Regions from separate parts of the Paenibacillus sp. FSL E2-0151 genome, predicted to be linked through region 1. Evidence: riboswitches for the same ligand, from Rfam matches in the RefSeq annotation. Region 1 holds a riboswitch; the other holds the start of a gene.
What was found. Region 1 has a riboswitch for thiamine pyrophosphate ahead of MHI55_RS02675 (ABC transporter substrate-binding protein). Riboswitches for the same ligand answer to the same signal wherever they lie in the genome.
Positions count from the first base shown of each region.

Region 1 (10,821 bases):
CAATTAAATGCCTTGTTGGAGGTTTTTTGCATAATAACGCCGCTGAGATTCGTTAGATTTTTCATTCCCTAAAAACAGGCCTAATAAGGTGTTCTTGATTCGTTAGCGCTGTAATATGGCGGCAGTGCCCTATCTTTGCCTCTCTCATCACCTTTCATTAAAGGTGAGAATAATATCTATTCATTTGCACAAGATTGCCCAGGAAATACTTAGGGCCAGCCGAATCACACACTTTTGTTAACGACAGGCATTACGGGCCCGTTATCCTTGATGAATTTACCGAATACATATCGCACGAGTGGTCCCAGAATGATTAACTGATATGGAAGCGCCAGGCTGAAGTTGCGAGCGATCGTCTGAAGATAGGTACGGAATATGGAACCCCCACTTAATTGGTCTGCAAGATACGCTGAAATCATTCCATACATGGACATGATCAGAACCATGCCAATCACCATGAAAAATGACATGACGAGCACACCCAAAATCTTGTTGGACTTGTCAAAGGGCAAGGAGAATGCAATCTTTCTCGCCACAGGGCCAACAATGAAAGACTCCACCAGAAACGCGATGACAAAACATAATATGAATTGAAGCAGTATCTCAAGCGGGGACATCTTGCCGAGTAACCCACTGTGCCATAGATTGAAGAACATCATGACCAAGACCATTCCTGTACACATCATTAATCCGAAAATAATTTGTTCCTTCTTGCTGGTTGGCAATTCTCTCATCCTCTCTGTTTACCTTCGTAATTATAGAGATGACCAAACCCTCCGCATAAGTGAACATTCTGTGAACAATTATGATTTTTCCAATTTAAAATTGGATTTGACAACCATGTAGTACAGCTCTATGATATCCCTTAAAATGGTAGAAACATTCACTACATAAGGAGGTTTTTGATTGTGAGTTTTCAAAAACGCATTGACCACGTCGGCATTGCCGTGCGTGATCTGGAGACCACGCTGCGTTTCTATACGGAGATTGTTGGTCTTGAATTGAAAGACCGCGTAACCCATACTAACGGCGTCATTCAGCTCGCCTTTCTCGGCTTCAATGGAAGTAACGAGACTGAGATTGAGCTAATTCAAGGATACAGCGACAACCTGCCTTCTGAAGGTACGGTGCACCATTTTGCGATCCACGTGGATGATCTTGATTCTGAGTACAAACGCATTCAAGCCACCGAAGCCGAATTTATCGACGGAGAGATTATCACACTGCCTAACGGTTACCGCTATTTCTTCATCTATGGACCTGAAAAGGAATGGATTGAGTTCTTCCAGCGCTAAGAATTGGAGCTGATTTCATGAACATTTTAATTACTGGCGCAGCCGGAAAAATTGGACGTGACTTGTCCCAACACTTGTCAGAAGCATTTCGCCTGCGACTAACGGATTTAAATATCGACAGACTGCATACGTATCAAGGGACCAGCCATGAGATCATGACACTGGATGTGACAGACCCCGAAGCCTGTCAGCGTGCTTGCGAAGGCATGGATGTGGTTGTACATCTGGCTGGAGATCCTTCTCCGAATGCCGAATTTTATGAATCGTTGTTGGACATCAATATCAAAGGTACATTTAATGTATTCCGTGCAGCTAAAGACCAAAGTGTACGAAGAGTCATTCTTGCAAGCAGTGCACAGACGATTGAGGGGTATCCCATTGATGCTCAAGTCTATCCGGACATGCCAACACGTCCACGGAATTTGTACGGGGTTAGCAAATGTTTTGGAGAATCGCTCGCTTCCTATTTTGCGTATACCGAAGGTTTACAAAGTGTTGCGGTACGTATAGGTGCATATGATGATTTTCAACCGGACGGACCCGTGCTGGAGGCAAGGGATATGAGCGCGTACATTAGTCCGGCTGACTTGTGTGATTTGATGTTCAAAGCAATTACAACTACCGATCTTGAACCCTTCACCATACTGCATGGGATCTCGAATAATCGGTTTAAACGATTAAATCTGGAAACCACTCAGAAACAGGTAGGTTATGACCCAAAATCCGATGCTTTTGCACTCAGTCAGATTGCCTTATATGATTCCCCACGATAATTATTGAAAATAACACATCCAAACAGGCTCTTATACATATGTATAACGGCCTGTTTGATAAGTTCATACGTGTCCCCATCCAGTTCCTGACTGGACACGTTCCACCTGCTGGCCTATAATTACACCTAGTAATGCCCGTAACTTCATAGTTTCCCAGGGGAGTCGGAATTGGCCGGCTGAGAGTGTATCCCACCAAGATACTAACCCTTAGACCTGATCTGGATCATGCCAGCGTAGGAATCGGAGTATATCGAAATGGCACAGCCCTATGGCTGAACGCCACCTCTCTAACGCCTGCACGCGTCCCGGAATACGGGACGCTTTTTTAATGTTCTTTTATATAGCCAGAGAGCTAAAAAAGTGACGTTATCCAGATCTCAACTGGTATAAATCTGTCGATTTATGCAAGATGATTGGATATGAAGCCAAGGAGTACCCCGTGCCAATCGGCCGGACATACCGAAGGAGAGACCACAGATGAAATGGCGTAAAACGATGGGATTGTTGCTCTTGTGCGTGCTTATGGTGACTGTAGCCGCATGTGGTGGCAAAGAAGCTGCCCCAGCTGGGCAGAACGGCAACACAAATACGGAAAGCAGCAACGAAGGTGACACTGCCGCCCTGAAAGATATTAAAGTGGTGCTCGACTGGACACCAAATACGAATCATACCGGCCTGTATGCAGCTGTAGATCAAGGTTTTTATAAGGCCGAAGGCTTGAACGTGGAGATTGTACAACCAGGTGCCGGTGGCGCAGATACAATGGTTGCCTCGAATGAAGTGCCTTTTGGCGTAAGTTATCAGGAGAGTGTAACTCAAGCCCGCACACAGGGTGTTCCATTGGTCTCCATCGCAGCAGTTATTCAGCATAATACATCTGGTTTCGCTGCTCCGGCGGATCGGAATATCAAGTCACCGAAAGATTTTGAAGGTAAAACCTATGGCGGTTGGGGTTCCCCAGTCGAAGAAGCCGTGATGCAATCCATTATGGAAGGCGACGGAGCCGATGTATCCAAAGTGAAAAACATTAATATGGGTGACGCCGACTTTTTCACCGCAGTAAAACGGGACATTGATTTTGCATGGATTTTCTACGCCTGGACAGGTATTGAAGCCGAACTGCGCGGAGAACCGATCGACATGTTATATGTGAAGGATTATTCAGATGCACTGGATTACTACACGCCTGTACTAGTAACAAACGAGCAGACGATCCAAAACGACCCTGAGTTGGTGAAAGCATTCCTGAAAGCCACCTCCGAAGGGTATCAATACGCAATTGATCATCCGGAAGACGCAGCAAACATTCTGATCAAGGCCGTACCGGATCTGGATAAAGACTTGGTACTGGCAAGCCAGAAATGGCTTAGTCCAAAGTACACAGATGACGCCCCGCGTTGGGGTGAGCAAAAGCAGGAAGTGTGGCAGAACTACACCGACTGGATGTTTAGTAAAAAACTGCTGGATGAACAGATCGATGTGAGCAAGGCATATACGAACGAGTTTTTACCCCAATAAAATTTCTCATATAAAACGAACTTAATATTTACATGAGGACGGAGAGGACAGAAATAACGTGAAAAAGCGAAGCGGTCGCCTTTATCACCGGATTTTCCCTTTAGAGAAAGGGAATCAAAAATCTGGGGATAACAGCGATTGGAAGGTTATTCTGTCATCGAAGTGGCAAGTGTAACAGTCATTAGTTCATTTTATATATCACGAAAGGAGCCGTGATCTCTCATGGCAAGCACACTACTTAGCATTCAGGTTATTCCCAAAACGCCAAATGGCGAGAACTCTTATCCTTACGTAGATCGCGCCATTGAAGTTATTCAGCAATCCGGCCTGAAATATCAGGTGAACGCACTCGACACCACGATGGAGGGGGAACTGGAGGAACTGCTGGAGGTTGTCCGTAAAATGCACGAGGTACTCGTGGAGGCTGGCAGCCCAAGCATCATCTCCCAGATCAAAATCGCCCATAGCCCTACTGGCTTCAGCATGGATACCCTGACGGAGAAGTATCGCTAATGCATGCCTATTTCAAGAGTGTATGGCCGCCCATTGTGGCGGTTATTCTCTTTATAGCGATATGGCAGGGAGCCGTCTCCCTCTTCCATATTGAGAAATGGATGCTGCCTGCACCGTCCGACATCGCCCGCGAAGCCGCAACCCAGGCCGAGCGGCTTGGCATGCACGCTTCCGCAACCATTCAGTTAACGCTGATTGGATTCGCGGCTGGCACAGCGGTCGGATTACTGATAGCGATGGTGCTGCATTTGGTCCCTTTTCTCAAGTCAGCCCTGTACCCTTTACTTATTCTTAGTCAAAATATCCCAACCATCGCGCTCGCGCCGCTCCTGTTAATCTGGTTTGGATTCGGGCTGTTGCCCAAGCTGATTACGATCATCCTCGTCTGCTTCTTCCCTGTTGCAGTGGCGGCGATGGATGGCTTGACCCGTACTGACGCGGCGATGATGAACTATATGCGCATGGCTGGTGCGAAACGTCATCAGATCTTCTGGAAGCTGGAGCTTCCCCATGCGCTGCCATCCGTGTTCTCCGGTGTCAAAATCGCCGCTACCTATAGCGTGATGGGCGCCATCATCGCCGAATGGATTGGTGCAGACAAGGGTATTGGTTATTATATGATGTTGCAAAAGTCGGCTTATCGTACGGACCGCCTATTCGTGGCGATCATGATTATTGTCGCGCTCAGCTTGCTGCTCTTCCTGTTCATTGCCCTGCTGGAGAAGCTGCTCGTGCGCTGGCGGCCACAAAAGCGGTAGTAAAGAAGTAATCTGTATATTAGGAAGTGATGACCATATGAATCTGCAACAGGATGAACAAGTCCAGCCTGGACGAGGAGCAAGTGTAATGGAGCCAACGCACGGTGAAAAGTTTAACTCGGCTACGCCTGATCGATCTGCCAACACGACTCCTGCTCCGGTTCCACCTGCACTGGACGTTGTTAATGTTCATGCATCATTCCGTGAACGGCGTAGCAAGCTACCGGTTCTGAACGACCTGTCCCTGACTGTGGAGCAAGGCGAGTTTGTTGCTATCGTTGGACCTTCTGGCTGTGGCAAGAGCACCCTGTTCCATATCATCGGCGGTCTGCTTAAGCCACAGGAAGGCCAAGTGCTTATGAACGGTCAGAATGTAACGGGACAGCGTGGCAAGATTAGTTATATGCCGCAACAACCCGCTCTTTTCCCTTGGCGTACCATTGAAGACAATGTACTGCTTGCTGGTGAAGTAGCTTCAAGTGCTCCCCCTCGGGCCGAAGCACTTGAGGAAGCTCGTAAGTGGTTAAGCAGCGTGGGTCTTGCCGGGTTTGAGCAGGCCTATCCTCATATGCTGTCGGGCGGAATGCAGCAGCGTGCTGCTTTTCTGCGCGCCCTGCTCAGTCCGCAGGAGCTGATGCTACTGGACGAACCCTTCAGCGCACTGGATGCACTGACACGTAGCGACATGCAGCGCTGGCTACTTGATATCTGGGAACAGAACCGCCGCTCGGTGCTGTTCATCACCCATAATATCGAAGAAGCATTACTGCTAGCGGATCGGGTCTATGTATTATCCAACCGACCTGCAACAGTGTTGCACGAGGTACATGTTCCTTTTGATCGCCCAAGACGAGAAGAAATTACGGAGGAATCCGCTTTTCTGGAGCGTAAACGGCAGATTGCTCAGTGGATGAGAGAAGAACAGCAGAAAGCCCGCCTATAATAATAGCGCGGGTTTTTTAAGTTATTATTTTCCTTTATTGGGTGATCCACCATAAGAAATTCTGCGTAACATAGTTAGAATATAAATGACCACAAGGAGGAATTCCCGCGTGCATTCTCAAGCTTTTGCACCATTAATTGATGCTCATATTCACTTCGATCAGTATACCTCTGACAAACAACGCGAGATGCTGTTATCTTTCCCGTCTCAACAAGTCGAGGCAGTCATCGCCGTGTCCATGAATCTCGCTTCTGCCCAGGCCAACCTGGAGCTTGCAAAGCAACATCCACGCAACATCTATCCGGCCTTCGGTTTCCATCCGGAACAGGAACTACCATCCGTTGCAGAAATGGACCTGTTCTTCCAATGGATCGAGAAGCATATGGGACAAGCCACAGCCATAGGAGAAGTTGGCCTTCCCTATTACAATCGTCAGGAAGCGGAGCAGGCAGGGCAGCACTTCGATCAGAGCGGGTATATCAAGCTGCTTGAACGTTTCATCCAACTTGCCAAAAAGCACAACAAACCACTTGTCCTTCATGCGGTATACGATGATGCCGATATCGTCTGTGATCTGCTGGAGCAATATCAGTTCCGACGTGCTCATTTCCACTGGTTCAAAGGTTCTTGCCAAACCGTAAGGCGCATGGCGGACAACGGTTATTTCATTTCCTTCACGCCGGATATTCGGTATGAAGAAGAGATTCGCGAACTCGCCCGGCAATATCCATCGGAACAAGTGATGGCCGAGACCGACGGACCTTGGCCCTTCGAAGGACCATTTCAGGGACGAATGACACACCCGGCCATGACCAGACAGGTCATCCAGGCATGGAGTGAGATCACTGGCATGGGAACCGAGCGGGCCGCCCGGCTCTTTTATCAGAACACAAAGCGTTTCTACGGCTTAACTTGAGTACAATCAGGTAACAGCAAGTACACTCGCATGCCCTGCCAGCACAGCACAAAGAAGCCAGTCGGCTTCGCCACCGACTGACTTCTAATTTACTATATATATCAGTTGAACTAACCATTTACACAAGAACGTAGAGGACAGAAATAACCTGAGGAAGCAACGCGTTCCCCTAAAAGCTTTCTGAAAGAAAGCTACTTCGGAAGCATACGCTGTAACCAGATTTTCACCCTCACAAAAATGGGATCAAAAAATCTAGGGATAACAGCGATCGGAAGGTTGTTCTGTCATCGAAGTGGCAAGTGTAACTACCTTCAGTTCAACTTAGCGCTTCAAGAATCCTTTGCCTTCCAGGAACGGTCTCACTTGCAACCTTGTCGGCTCAGTCAGGCGCTTCGCCATCAGTTCGGACCATGGAGTCGTTCGTTCACCGTTAGTTCGTGCTTTCATGTACGCTGTCGTTGTCTCATCATACTGCTCAACACCTTTGATGCTCTGCTCGGCATTATAACGATTACGATGCAGAACTGCATCCAGTGGCAGACGCGGGCGAATTCCCGTTTCCTGATCTGCAACACCAATACACATGCCATACACCGGAAATACCCCTTCCGGTAATCCCAATAACTCGGCTACTTCCTCAATCCGGGTACGAAGCCCGCCTATATATACAATTCCGAACCCTAGTGACTCCGCTGCAAGAGCGGCGTTCTGGGAAGCAAGTGCAGCATCAATCGTGGCTACCATGAAATTCTCGGTTGAATCGGCATACGATTCCTTTTCAGGAAGATGACGTTTCGCAGCATCACTCAGCCGATACAGATCAGCACACCATACGAGAAACACCGGACATTCATTGACATAGGCCTGGTTGCCTGCCAATTCAGCCAGCTTGGCTTTTTGCTCTAAGTCAGTCACAGCAATTACGGTATAGGCTTGCACACTACTTGAAGAGGAAGCCATCTGCCCTGCAGATACAATGGCTGCAAGCTGCTCATCACTTACCGGGTCTGGCTTGAATTTGCGTACAGAGCGGTGTTTCATCATCAAATCAATGGTTTCATTCATGCTGGTTCACTCCCAATCCTCGTAGTACGAACTCAATTGTCTGCTCAGCAAGCTCGTCTGTATTCATATCCTGATAATCAAAGCCAAATCGTGAATTCTTGGCCCGTTTGTGCGCCAAAGCCACACCCATAACCTGAAGCATCGCATAAGATACGGACTCGACCTGGAACAATCCCTGGTCTTTTCCTTCTTGCAGCAGGTCCCTCACTCGGGTCCATACAGGGTCTAGAAAACGAAATACGGTAGCTGTACGATGTGTCCGCAGTGTAATTTCAAGCTGCACAATATCGCTCATCTCCCGATCCGTCATCGTGAACTTCACAACTTCACCAATAATTCGTCGGATACCTTCCACAGGCGAGGACATGGACTCTTCAGCCAGCGCGTTCATCATATGCCCAGGGAAGAAATGCTCAAATAACGCTTCGAACACCTTTTCCTTGCCGCCAAAATGATAAGACACCAGCGACACATTGGCACCTGCCTCATCACATATTTGACGAACACTCGTCCCGTCATACCCCTGCTGTGCAAAAAGCTTCTTGGCTGCAAGCAATATCCTCGTTTTGATATCCAACTCCGGTTCCGTCATTCCGTCCCGCTCCCTCTTGTCCGTTCATCTCATTCGCTCCAGCTCAAGGACTGCAGCCAGCGAATCATCTGTCTATTATATTACACCAAGCACCCCGATGAAAATCATCGGGGTGCTTGTCCTATCCTATAAAGCAATGGTATACATCTGCTGTATTAGTTGTTTGCTTGAGCAGGGCTTGGAGCCATAGCTGGCATACGTTGTTTTTTCAACAACGTCACGACCAGTGACAACGCAACGGCAACCAACAGTACAATCACGATAGAGCCCGCAGCAGACTGAACTCCTGGGCCTCCCAACTGTACGCTCAGAATACCCTGAACGGCGTATGTTGCAGGCAGGTACTGCCCAATGCCGCTATAGAAGCTGTTCAGTAATTCACGCGGTACCATTGCACCGGAGGATACCAGTTGCAAGGACAGTGAGATGATGTTGAACAGACTTCCCGCTGGTCCGAAGCAGATCAGGAAGAACTGGGAGAAGAACATGAACGTGCACAGGAAGAGCGCCTGGAACAACCAGAATGCAACGAATCCTTGTGCAATCTGTCCTCCCAGTGCCACGATCAGTGATGATCCCAGCAAGGAAACAACCAATGCGGAACCCACATTAATGACTACTCTCGCGCCAAACAAAGTCAATCGGGAATAAGTGGATGACAGCATACCCATGGCTGTCTGGAGATTCATCCCCATGATCATGGCACCTACATAGGAAGCCAGTACCATCATCATTGGCACCATCTGATTATTCATCCCGTTAACCGGGTTGATGGACGTTGTCGTTCCTTCCACTCGGGTAGTCAGGTTTGTAGCGGCTTCAGCAGCCTGATCGGCAGGTGCACCTGAAGCGGTCAATACCGTCTGTACCCCTTGTGCTGTAGCTTGTTTGTTAATCGTGTTTGTCACACTTTGTGATACACTTTGCATCATGCTTTTGATCGTAACCGGGTTCGCTTCATTAATGGTGTATTTAATCTCGGCGGTTGAGCCAGCCGTCTGAAGCAATTCGTTAAACCCAGCCGGGATATCCAGCACCATGTGTACTTGGTGATGATTCAGCTGATCCAAAGCTTCAGCCGCACTCAGATTGGATACGGTATGGAAAGGCAGTGTTCCAGCGAGCGAATCTGCAATTCCTTTGGACATTTCGCCGTCCTCGTTCACAATCGCAACCGTCAATTCTTTCGCACGGTCATTTACTCCAGAATATGCGGTCATCCAGATCACGCTAAAGATCACTTGGAACATAAGTGCTGTTACGATCCCTACAATCACTGGCGGTTTTTTAAACAATGTACGTAAAGCCTGTAACATAAAAGGTGTCCTCCATTACTCAAATAGTTCTAATTTGATTTAAACAGTTGTTTGAATCAAACGATCGTTTAAATTTTATGTGAATATGTCCATATTGTCAACTCATTTTTTGAAAAATTCAGAAAATATAAGCTATATTCATGAATACAATTGATCCATTTTCACAAAAGAACATTATGCTTTCCTTTCTCCGTAGAAAAGAACATCTAATACCAACGATTCAGGCTTATTTTCTGGCGACTCAACTGTATTTTTCTCAACAAAAAACACGGTCCGCCGCAGCGAACCGCGTATTTATTCATCCTCACTTCATTGACAATGCTGCGTTGAATATATCTCCAAACAAAGGTCGGTCAGTCATTTCTCTTCAGCTTCATGCGTTGTAGACGCAGCGAATTCAGGACAACCGACACGGAACTGAACGCCATCGCCGCCCCTGCCAGCCATGGAGCCAAGAAGCCAACTGCCGCAATGGGAATACCAATAACGTTATATCCGAGTGCCCAGAACAGGTTTTGTTTGATGTTACCCATCGTGCGCCGGCTCATCTCAATGGCATCTGCAATGCTGTTCAGATCACCACGCATCAACGTAATATCCGCCGCTTCCATCGCTACATCCGTTCCTGTTCCGATGGCCATCCCAATATCAGCAGTAGCAAGTGCCGGAGCATCATTAATGCCATCACCTACCATGGCAACTTTCAGACCACTCTCCTGAAGTTTCTTCACTTCCGCAGCCTTGCCTTCCGGCAGAACCTCAGCCAGAACTTTACCGATCCCTGCCTGTTCAGCTACAGCGCGAGCTGTTCGCTCATTGTCTCCCGTGATCATGATGACATCGATCCCCATCGCCTGAAGACGACCAATGGCTTCACGGGAAGTATCCTTGATGGTGTCAGCCACAGCTACGATCCCTGCCCACTGACCATCCACCGCGACCAGCATCGCTGTACGCCCTTGTTCCTCCAGACGGTTCATCTGTTGAACGGTTTCTTCAGAGACATTCACCTGTGCATCCGCAAGTAAACGACGCGTGCCGACCAGAATTTCCTGCCCTTTTAATGAGGCTCGCACGCCATATCCCGGTATGTTCTCGAACTTCTCTGTTGGGGTCAGCTCCAGACCCTTGC
Region 1 is NZ_CP150308.1:534,228-545,048, reverse strand. It holds gene MHI55_RS02690 (hypothetical protein) at 225-734, opposite strand; gene MHI55_RS02685 (VOC family protein) at 909-1,295, shown strand; gene MHI55_RS02680 (NAD(P)-dependent oxidoreductase) at 1,313-2,068, shown strand; TPP riboswitch at 2,214-2,326, shown strand; gene MHI55_RS02675 (ABC transporter substrate-binding protein) at 2,546-3,586, shown strand; gene MHI55_RS02670 (thiamine-binding protein) at 3,809-4,099, shown strand; gene MHI55_RS02665 (ABC transporter permease) at 4,099-4,857, shown strand; gene MHI55_RS02660 (ABC transporter ATP-binding protein) at 4,895-5,800, shown strand; gene MHI55_RS02655 (TatD family hydrolase) at 5,886-6,716, shown strand; gene nfsA (oxygen-insensitive NADPH nitroreductase) at 7,038-7,781, opposite strand; gene MHI55_RS02645 (TetR family transcriptional regulator) at 7,774-8,373, opposite strand; gene MHI55_RS02640 (ABC transporter permease) at 8,529-9,689, opposite strand; gene MHI55_RS02635 (heavy metal translocating P-type ATPase) at 10,043-10,821, opposite strand, start outside.

Region 2 (10,821 bases), 3.5 Mb from region 1:
ATTTTTTAATTTCGGACGAATTGCTACAACAGCTAACCAAATTATTCTGGACGAAGGAGCCGAACCTTTCATTATTGTAGGGGTTCAGGTCGATGTGTCTGTGAGAACGCAGGAATATGCTCCATTTGGAGATCGGTTCAAGGCATATACCACTTGCTTCGCTGAAGAGATTATTCCCTATATAGAAGAGAAATATCCTGTGCGCCGTTCTCCGCAGGAACGCATTCTTGCCGGAGACTCGCTCGGTGGCAGTGTTTCGCTTCATCTTGCTCTGTTATATCCGGATCTGTTTACACGTGTGATCAGCATGTCTGGTGCCTTCTACTCTGCTTCACAGGAGATCTATGCCGCAGCTGAAGATCTGTCTTGGCTCTCGATCTGGATGATTGTTGGCTTGCAAGAGACTGATTTCGAGGCAGACACGGGTACGTATGATTTTGTTCAATTAAACCGGGATACTCGAGAATTACTGGAAAAGCGTGGTGCCCTCGTCTCCTATCAGGAGAAAGACGGAAAACACCAATGGGGTTTTTGGCAGAAGGAATTGCCCGAAGCATTACTTTATTTTCTCCAGGAAAGATAAAAGGACCACTTTAACAAGCGGCTGAAATGCCGCTATTTTTTTTCATTTTAATGATACCGCTTACAATTGTAACCTGAAAAAGAAGCAGGATATCCTGCTTGCTTTAAGTGCTCTAATCCTGCTTCTTTGTCCAATTACAAATTAAGCATGAATTCCGTTTACTTTTTAGGCTAAGGAATGTTCCGCTTCAATCTTACTCAACAGAACATCGCAGCCTGCGTTAACCAGCTCGTACACCTCTTCAAAATTGCCTGTGTGATATGGGTCAGGTACTTCTCTGAGTTTTTCCTTAGGAAGCATGTCCATGAACTTGATGATGTCCGCCTCAGCTCCGCCTGGAACGTTGCGCACATTATCTGCATTGGAATTATCCATACACACAATGTAATCAAATTGAGTAAAGTCTTCGCTGGCGAACTGTCTTGCTGCCATGTTGGCATAAGAAATCTGGTACGAATCAAGCAATTTTCGCGTCCCTTCATGCGGAGGTTTACCAACATGCCAGTCCCCTGTACCCGCAGAGTCCACACGAATCTGGTGTTCAAGCCCCTTCTCCAGGACTTTGTGACGCAAAACGGCTTCAGCCATTGGTGATCTACATATATTGCCCAGACATACAAACAAAACATTAATCATATTAATCCCCCTTGCTTAACGTACCTTGAAGTACCGACGATGTTGGCTGTGTCACAATGTTCTCCGGCTGAGGACTGACGTTTCCGGTCTCAGATGGTACGAGCGAACGACGTGGCAGTTTCCATTTATAATGTACAGAACACATCCGGAAGAACACAACGGCCGCAAAACAAAATAATAATCCAGCATTCGTTGTTAACCAGCCCATACCTATAACAAAACCGGCTGTCATTGCCCATACAGCATAGATTTCGTCACGCAATACAAGCGGTTTACGTCCAGCAAGCACATCACGAATAACGCCTCCACCAATACCGGTCATTACTGCTGCAACGATAACTGCGCTAATAGGATGTCCCATGTTCGCCGCGTAGAGCGCCCCTTGAATTGCAAATGCTGCGAGTCCGATTGCATCAAACAGCGCCTCTGTTCGCTTCCAGTGACTAATCCACTTGAGAGGTAATATAAACGCAATCGCTACTGATACTAGGGCTAACATAATAAGTGATCCCTGACTCCACAGTGTCGTTACAGGTATACCTATAAGTACATTCCGGATAATCCCGCCTCCGAATGCCGTGACAAGTCCAAGCACTAGAACACCCAGAATGTCATACTCCTCTTCCATTGCCACGAAGGCACCGGACATTGCAAATGCGATAGTGCCTATAATGCTGAATACTTCAAAAATGTGTAAGTCCAACCTGTTCAAACCTCACTTTTCAAGTCATCTCCATGTCGCTCTACCCATTGTATCCGCGAGCACTGAAATTGTGCAACCACATTTTGTGGATTATACTGGTTTGGTGAATATATTTGTACAGGTTCCAACATTATATTTGAACAATGGACTATTTTTCTCTGAATTAGGAAGGATGAAATAAAATGACGGCGAAACGGATTATTATTTTTACAGGCGGAAACTTATCTGTAGAATTACTTCAGGAAATACGAGAAGATGATATGATCATCGCGGCCGATCGCGGTGCATTATTTTTAATTGAACACGGAATTCAGCCACACATTGCAGTAGGAGACTTCGACTCCATTAATGAAGAGGAACGTATCATTGTAAGTAACAATAGCATTCGGTTCATTACATGCGACCCTGTTCACAAAGATCTTACTGATACAGAAATGGCTTTTGAGACAGCGCTAGATTACGAACCTTCTCACATCTTAATGTTAGGTGCTACAGGTACACGTATGGATCACACACTCGCCAATGTACATATTATGGTTCGCGCGATGCAGCATCATATCTCCTGTGCCATTCAGGACAAGCACAATTACATGACACTGACCACATCCAAAGCTGTGGTTGAGGACCGTGACTATAAATATGTTTCTCTGCTCCCCTTGACTCATGAAGTTACTGGAATAACTCTAGATGGTTTTATGTATCCGCTAGATCAAGCCACCATTCGCATGGGACAATCCTTGGGTGTAAGCAACAAGCTCTTAGGCTCCTCCGGTACAGTCACTATTGATAGCGGCTTATTACTGATTATTCAGAGCAAAGATTGAATCTATTCGTATGCTTCATAGTTATTTATTACGTTTTTGTAACCAGTGATTCAATCAAGAAAATAGGTTCACACATAATAAAGACCCTTGATATTCAAGGGTCTTTGTTGTTTCATCATTATTCTTCATTCGTCAATGATTAATTTTTTGACATTTTTAATCATATTTTAATAAACATACCCAAACCATTGTGGTGCAAGGGATTACACTCCCCTATCCAATTTCTAGGCTGTTACAAAGCTGTTATACTCGCTCTAGCAACTTAACGAAAACGAATTTTGGAGGTACTAACTAACATGAAAACAAACATCTTTGTCCAAAAGGCCGTAACCGTCGGGTTGTGCGCTACACTAGGTTTTGGAGCTGTATTAATGACTAACGCACCTGTTGCACAGGCAGCAACTGCTTCTGTATCCACAGGTCAACAGATTGTTAACTATGGTAAACAATTTACTGGAACTCCATATAAATTTGGTGCTTCAACCTCAACAACCAAAGTTTTTGATTGCTCTTCTTTTATGAAATATATTTTCAAAAAGTATGGTGTAGATTTGCCGCGCACTTCCGTGAACCAATCCAAAGAAGGTAAAGCTGTGTCTAAAGCTAATCTCCGTGTCGGAGATCTGGTATTCTTCTCCAGCGGTAGCCGTTCTACCGGTTCCAATGTCACTCACGTAGGCGTTTATGCGGGAAATGGTAAGATTCTGCATACGTACGGATCTCCAGGCGTAACCCTCTCTGATCTGGACTCTGGTACTTGGAAGAGAACGTATGTTAAAGCTCGTCGTGTACTTTAGATTCACATCATAGCTAATGAGTAAGGACCGGGGGTATTATCCGGTCTTTTATTTTTACCCTCTTTTTGCCACACTTTAAACTGGTGATTCATGGAACTAACCTTCGTAATCTAATTTTTATCATGCAACATATAACCGATCCCACGCACAGTATGAATCAGTTTCACACTTCTTCCCTTATCCACCTTAACCCTCAGATGTTTGATATACACATCCACAACGTTGGTATCCATCGCATACTCATATCCCCATACTTCCCGCAAAATATCACTCCGGGTACATGCTTTATTCACATGCAGGGCCAGAAATTCCAGCAATTCGTACTCTTTTGGTGTTAATGTCAGGTATTCACCCGCACGATTTACCCGTCTTGAACGCAAATTCACTTTAAGATCATGTACTACAATTACTTCTTCGCCCTCTGGTGTTGCATTCGCAAAAACACGCAATAAGTTTCGTATTCTGGCAAGCATTACGGTCATGTGGATGGGTTCCTCCATCACGTCATTAGCTCCATAATCCAGCCATTCCACGATGAACTGAGGAGATGCATTTGAAGTAATAACCAGTAGAGGTATAACCTGACCTTTATCTAACCATCGTTTTAATTCTAATTTCTGATCCTTGCCACAATGTTTCGTCCCCTCTTCCCGGTCTACCAGGATGATCAGGTTAATATGCAACAACGAAGGCTCGACGGATTGGTTTAGTTCAGACCACTCCATTCGTTGCACTTCATACCCTTCGCTACATAAAACATCCTGAATAAGGCTGACCTGCTCTCCTGCTCCAATCAGCAAAATGGCTGTTTTCACTCTTTTTCACCCGGCCTGTCTCTATCCCCACCGCTCGCAGCAATGGTTGGTACAGATAGCATGCCGTAAAATGAAAAAGTCCATTCCCTCAAGGGAACAGACTTTGCTTCTTTCTTGCTTTAACCAAAGTAGCGATGGACAAGCGTACGTGCTTCAGCTGTGTCTTTTGTTCCGTGTACGAGGACACGTCCATCTTGGAAAATAACCATTCTATGGACTCCTGTTGTAAAAGAAACCAGAAACGGATTGGATTCCACTTTTCCTTCTTGAAGCCTGTTCAGGCGATCTGCTGTATGTTGAAGATCCAGATTCATGCGCCTTGCAGGTCGGATCTGAACGGTGTCCCTGCCACACAACACATCTGTTTTCTCCAGATTGGACGCAGAAAGATATGGATACGTTGCCGAAGTACCGCAGGAAGGACAGTCTTGCTTTTTCGCACCATCCACATTGATGGATATGTATTCGTTCCTCCACACGTCAAATGACAATAACTTACGTCTCAATGCATTTGCATTGCCACTAAGTAACTTCATCGCTTCTGCGGTCTGATTCGCCGTTACCATCTGTACGGCTTGAGGTATGATGCCAGACGTATCACAGGTATCTCCACCCAGAGGGACTTCACCCAGCAAACAATTTAAACATGGCGTATCTCCGGGCATAAACGTATAGGTAATACCATAACTACCTACGCATCCACCATAAATCCAGGGAATACCGTGCTTCTGTGCCATATCATTAATAAGTAGTCGGGTATCAAAGTTATCCGTTGCATCCATGATCAAGTCTGTATGCTGAACGAGTTCTTCCAACTCATCTACTCTGACGTCCAACACTTTCCCTTCCACATGAACCGTGGAATTAATGGCAGATAAACGTTTTTCCGCCGCCATTGCCTTCGGTATCCGCTCAAGCGCGTCCTGTTCTACATATAATTGCTGCCGCTGCAGGTTACTCCACTCCACATAATCACGATCCACAATCGTTAAGTGTCCGACTCCTGAACGAACTAACGTTTCTGCAATTCCTGTTCCGAGTGCGCCAGCGCCTACAATTAAAACTCTGCTGCCCTTTAATCTGGCCTGGCCTTCCTTGCCAAGTGGCGCGTACCGTTCCTGTCTGGAATAACGATCGGCCTGCTCGGAAGATGTTATTTGATCTGTCATGTATGAACCATTCCTTCCACCGGACTACTGGCTGCTGCATAACGCTTTACGGGAATCATGCCTGCCTCATATGCCAATCTACCCGCTTCTACCCCCAATCGCATCGCTTTAGCCATGCTCACTGGATCCCCTGATCCGGATACGGCTGTATTTAACAATACGCCATCGGCACCAAGTTCCATCGCATAAGCAGCATCTTTTGGGGAGCGTAATCCTGCATCTAAAATTACTGGAACAACGGCCTGCTCTATGATGATCTCAAGGTTATAGGGATTGATGATGCCTCTGCCCGCTCCGATGGGAGAAGCGCCAGGCATTACAGCATGTACACCAAGCAATTGTAGCCTTTTGGCCAGAATGACATCATCCGAAATATAAGGCAATACCGTGAAGCCCTTTTCAAGCAAAATTTCGCAAGCCTTGTACGTTTCAATCGGATCTGGGAGTAACGTAATTCCATCTCCGATGACTTCGACTTTTATCATATCACAAAGTCCTGAAGCCCGCGCAAGCTCGGCAATCCGCACCGCCTCTTCCGCAGTGGAAGCCCCCGCCGTATTCGGAAGAAGTGTGTATTTATCCAGATCCAACGTATCCAGGAAATGCTTCTGGTTACGTTCCTCCAGATTCAGACGACGAACAGCAAAGGTTAAAACTTCCGTTTCAGATGCTTCCACAGCCTGACTTTGCACTTCCAGATCCGAAAACTTGCCTGTTCCGAGCAACAATCTGGACTCAAACGTATATTTACCAATGTTCAACATCATCAACCGCCTCCTACAAAATGTACAATCTCGATTCGATCGCCTTCTCTTAATGCCGTCGTTTCATGATACTCGCGGGTTAAAATATGCTTATTCAGCTCTACAACTACAGTCTTGACTTGCAGATCAAAAGATTGAAGCAGTTTATCCACACGATTCAATCTGTCTTCAATTTCCATCCGTTGACCATTAACGATGATATTCACTGCACCACTCCCTTTCTGTTCAATCGCTCAGGGCTCATCGCCTCAATTCCGAGCTCTTCTGAGCTTTTGCCCGCGAGTAATTCAGCGATTAGTCTGCCTGTTATCGCACTGAGCAAAATACCGTTACGGTAATGTCCAAAGGCGGCAAACAGCCCGGGAACACTTTCGCAAGCACCTATATAAGGCAGACCATCCGGAGTTGCCGGCCTTACGCCTGCCCACGCTCGTATAAATTGTGCTTCCTTCATCCCAGGCACCCAGTGGGTAGCCGCTGTTAATAGCTTCTGAACACCCTGTACAGAAACGTTCAAATCCGTTCTGCCTGGCAGACTGGTTGCCCCGAGCCAAACCTCTCCATTGGCTTTGGGAACAATATAGATATCCTCTGCATACACCGTTCTGTCAGGTCTGTACCCTGCATGTTCATCTGAGAACTGAACGGCGGCTATTTCACCTTTTACCGACCACACAGGCAAGCTCAGATTCACATGTCTCATCAACTCTTCACTCTGTAATCCAGCCGCTATAATGACATGTTTGCATCTCATCTCACCGGTGGATGTGTTGATTCCCTGCACGCCGTGTTCGTTTGCTTGCACACGTATATCCTGTATGTCCTCCATAACCCGTGCTCCCAATGTTTGAGCCGATTCGGCGTATGCCTTCGTTAGATGGACTGGAAGAATCTCACTCTCGTAAGGTCTGTAGTAGGCTCCATACGTATCTCTGTTAAGCCATGATGCCTCCTGTTGCACAACGGAACGATCCCACCATACCTCATCAGCAGACAACGCAGACTTCCGATTGTCCTTATAACTACTTAATTCACTGTATGAACGAAAAGGAGTTAGGAATCCCTGGCGTTGCAGACCAACCTCTACCTTGCTGAGTGTAGCCATTAGCACCTGTTGCTCGATAAGTAACTGTTTACTCTGCCTGGCGAGCTTAGCCATCAAAGGATGAGCAAAATCCTCACTATCTGCCGCCAGCATTCCAGCCGCCGCACAAGAAGTGCCTCCCGCAATCGCCGAACGCTCCAGCAACAGCACATCCTGTCCACGGGAAGCAAGCTCATACGCAATGGCACAACCAACAACGCCTCCTCCTACAATAATCGTTTCTGCATGAATTTTATCCGGTCTATCAGTAACGATCTCTTTCATCCTCTCATCTCCTTGATTCAGCGCCTCAGACTTTCTGTAGCCACGATAGACTGCCTTAATAATGCAGCCGCCCGATCCGGGGAATCACTCGCCCATACATTCGAGATCACAGCGACTCCCTGTGCGCCTGCAGAGCGAATAGCGTGAATGTTCCCCGGTTCGATGCCCCCAATCGCCATGACAGGAATGGAGACAGCAGAGCACACTTCAGCCAGAGCATATAATCCTCTTGGTTCAAGATCAGGCTTACTGTTGGTTGAGTAGACATGCCCGAAGAAAAGGTAATCGGCTCCCCGTTCTTCAGCGATTTTTGCCTCATCGATTGAATGAACAGATACGCCCAAACGAAGTCGCTGCATATTGCTTATTACAGCAGGGTTATAGTTACGTATCGCATCTTGCCCCCAATGTACACCGCCATAGATGTCATTCTGTGGTGGCAGTTCTGAACCATTGATAACGATGCGACAAGATGGAACGCCAACGCTACGCAGACTTTCAGCCCAACCGATCTTGTCTTGCCACGAGAGTTGTTTCTCTCGTATATGGATGTAGTCCACCCATGGCCAAACGTCCTTTGCAGCTTTTACAAAAGATGCTTGATTCCCTACACCCGTAGATACAACATGCAATTCAAATGATTCGTGAACATGTTCATGAGAACTTACCGTACTGTTCATCCCCTTCCATGTGTGAATGCTATGAAAACACAAAAAAGCCACTCCCGTAGGGGAGTGGCTGCGTATTAATTATAGGACCAGATGACTGACTGATACATACAGTTCATTTCGTGCAATAAAGCTATAGACCTTATAGCCATAACGTTATACACGCAACTGCATGTTTCAATTCGTTAAGCAGACGGTTGAAATCCTTCCGAATTGCCGTTTGCTCACGTCATTCACTGAAACGCGCTCGCCACTTCCCTACGCTGGTATGATCCAGATCAGGTGCAAAGGGTCCGGAATCGCATTCTTCCATCTCAGCCACATCGTGCGGCCCCCCTAGTGTTCATATGAAGTTGTAGCCTATGTTACCATAGAAGGATTTTTTTGTCACCGTTCATTTCTATTAAGCGTTGCTTGAATTGTCTAGTTTTTCTCAGACCATTCTTCAACATTCCATGTTTTGGTAACCCAACCCTCGTAGAAATCAGGTTCATGAGATACCAGCAACACCGTTCCCTTGAATTCTTGCAAGGCACGCTGTAACTCAGCTTTAGCTGTGACATCCAAATGGTTCGTCGGCTCATCGAATAGAATCCAGTTGCTTTCACGCATCAAGAGTTTGCATAGACGAACCTTGGCTTGCTCTCCACCACTCAGCATGTTAAGCGGACGGGTAATGTGCTCATTTTTCAACCCGCAGCGAGCGAGATGACCCCGGACTTCATTTTGGGTCAAATGTGAAAACTCATTCCACACATCCTCAATCGGCGTGATATTCCCAGCACGAACTTCCTGCTCAAAATAGGCCGTTTCGAGATAATCTCCCAAGAAAGTCTTTCCACTGAGTGGAGATATTTTTCCCAGGATGGTTTTCAGCAGTGTTGATTTACCCACACCATTACAACCTACGATGGCAATCTTTTCACCACGTTCAATTGTCATTGTCATTTTAGGCAGCAAAGGATACGTATATCCAATTTCAAAATCAATGCCCTCAAAGACCGTTTTGCTGCTCGCGCGGGCATCCTTGAATTTGAACGTTGGTTTGGCCGCTTCATCTGGACGATCAATACGTTCAATTCTGTCCAGCTGTTTCTCCCGGCTCTTCGCTCGACCTGAAGTTGAAGCACGTGCCTTGTTACGCTGAATGAAATCTTCCTGCTTCTTGATGTACTCTTGCTGTTTCTCGTACGCATCAATATGCTGGGCTTTATTCATATCAGCCATCTCGAGGAACTTGTTATAGTTCGCTGCATATCTCGTTAATTTGGCAAATTCCAAATGATAAATGACATTTACGACTTCATTCATGAATTCCGTGTCATGGGAGATTAAAAGAAACGCATGAGGGTAGTCCTTCAGGTAACGTGACAACCATTCAATGTGTTCTACATCCAGATAGTTGGTCGGCTCATCCAGCAAAAGAGCTGTAGGTTTCTCAAGCAGAAGCTTGGCCAGAAGCACCTTGGTACGTTGTCCACCACTTAGAGCTGCGACATCCCGATCCAGACCAATTGCGGACAAACCAAGTCCATTGGCCATCTCTTCCACTTTTACGTCAATCAGATAAAAGTCGCCCTGTTCCAGTTGTTCCTGAATATCGCCCATCTCTTCCAGCAACTGCTCCAGCTTATCTGGATCTGCATCTGCCATCTGGTCCGTTATATTCATCATTTCTTTTTCTAATTCAAGCAACGGAAGGAATGCATCTTTAAGAACGTCACGAATGGTTTTGCCTGGGGTAAGCTTCGTGTGCTGATCCAGATATCCATAACGGACCTTAGGTGTCCATTCCACTTTTCCACTATCTTTAAGCAATTTACCGGTAAGGATGTTCATTAATGTGGATTTACCCACACCATTGGCACCAACAAGTCCTACACGCTCTCCGGCAAGTAAACGAAACGATACATTTTTAAATAACGTGCGATCTCCAAAATTGTGACTTACGTTCTCTACTGACAATAAACTCATAAGATGAGGTTGCTCCTATCTATTAGACATTACTTTTATTATTGTTCCGAAACCCTATTCTAGCACAGGTCCCGTCTTTTCTGAAAGTAATGTAAACAGTTCAGGAACCTCTTACATGATTTTGTCATACAGGCTACCCTAACGATTAGAGCATTTATATTCGAAATAGCCTTGTGCAGCTGCTTGTCTTGCGTCTGTAAACACCTCTTCAGCACGGTAACCATTACCACATGTGGAGGGATAGTAGTACTTGATACCCGTTAAAGGATCTACCCCACCTACGATGGCCGTTTTCTTCACAAGTCTGCCTCCACCGATCGCATAATTGTTGATCTTTTGGTCACCCACACCTATACCTTGGATAAAGGCCATAATCCCTGTATCATTAATGGAATTGTACCAATCTTCCTGCGCAATCAGGGGCATTGTAAATGTATAGGAAATACCGTTTTTTCTGGCAAACTCATTATGGCGGTTAATCACATCAGCCAGATCATCCTGCACCGTAGTCACAATCCG
Region 2 is NZ_CP150308.1:4,043,078-4,053,898, forward strand. It holds gene MHI55_RS18235 (alpha/beta hydrolase-fold protein) at 1-583, shown strand, start outside; gene MHI55_RS18240 (low molecular weight protein-tyrosine-phosphatase) at 749-1,219, opposite strand; gene MHI55_RS18245 (trimeric intracellular cation channel family protein) at 1,221-1,922, opposite strand; gene MHI55_RS18250 (thiamine diphosphokinase) at 2,105-2,746, shown strand; gene MHI55_RS18255 (C40 family peptidase) at 3,043-3,543, shown strand; gene MHI55_RS18260 (response regulator transcription factor) at 3,654-4,358, opposite strand; gene MHI55_RS18265 (ThiF family adenylyltransferase) at 4,478-5,527, opposite strand; gene MHI55_RS18270 (thiazole synthase) at 5,524-6,291, opposite strand; gene thiS (sulfur carrier protein ThiS) at 6,294-6,497, opposite strand; gene thiO (glycine oxidase ThiO) at 6,494-7,660, opposite strand; gene MHI55_RS18285 (thiamine phosphate synthase) at 7,678-8,340, opposite strand; TPP riboswitch at 8,567-8,676, opposite strand; gene MHI55_RS18290 (ABC-F family ATP-binding cassette domain-containing protein) at 8,752-10,302, opposite strand; gene MHI55_RS18295 (hypothetical protein) at 10,441-10,821, opposite strand, start outside.
Region 2: it holds a riboswitch for thiamine pyrophosphate, as region 1 does, so the genes downstream of both, MHI55_RS18285 (thiamine phosphate synthase) here and MHI55_RS02675 (ABC transporter substrate-binding protein) in region 1, are expected to answer to the same signal.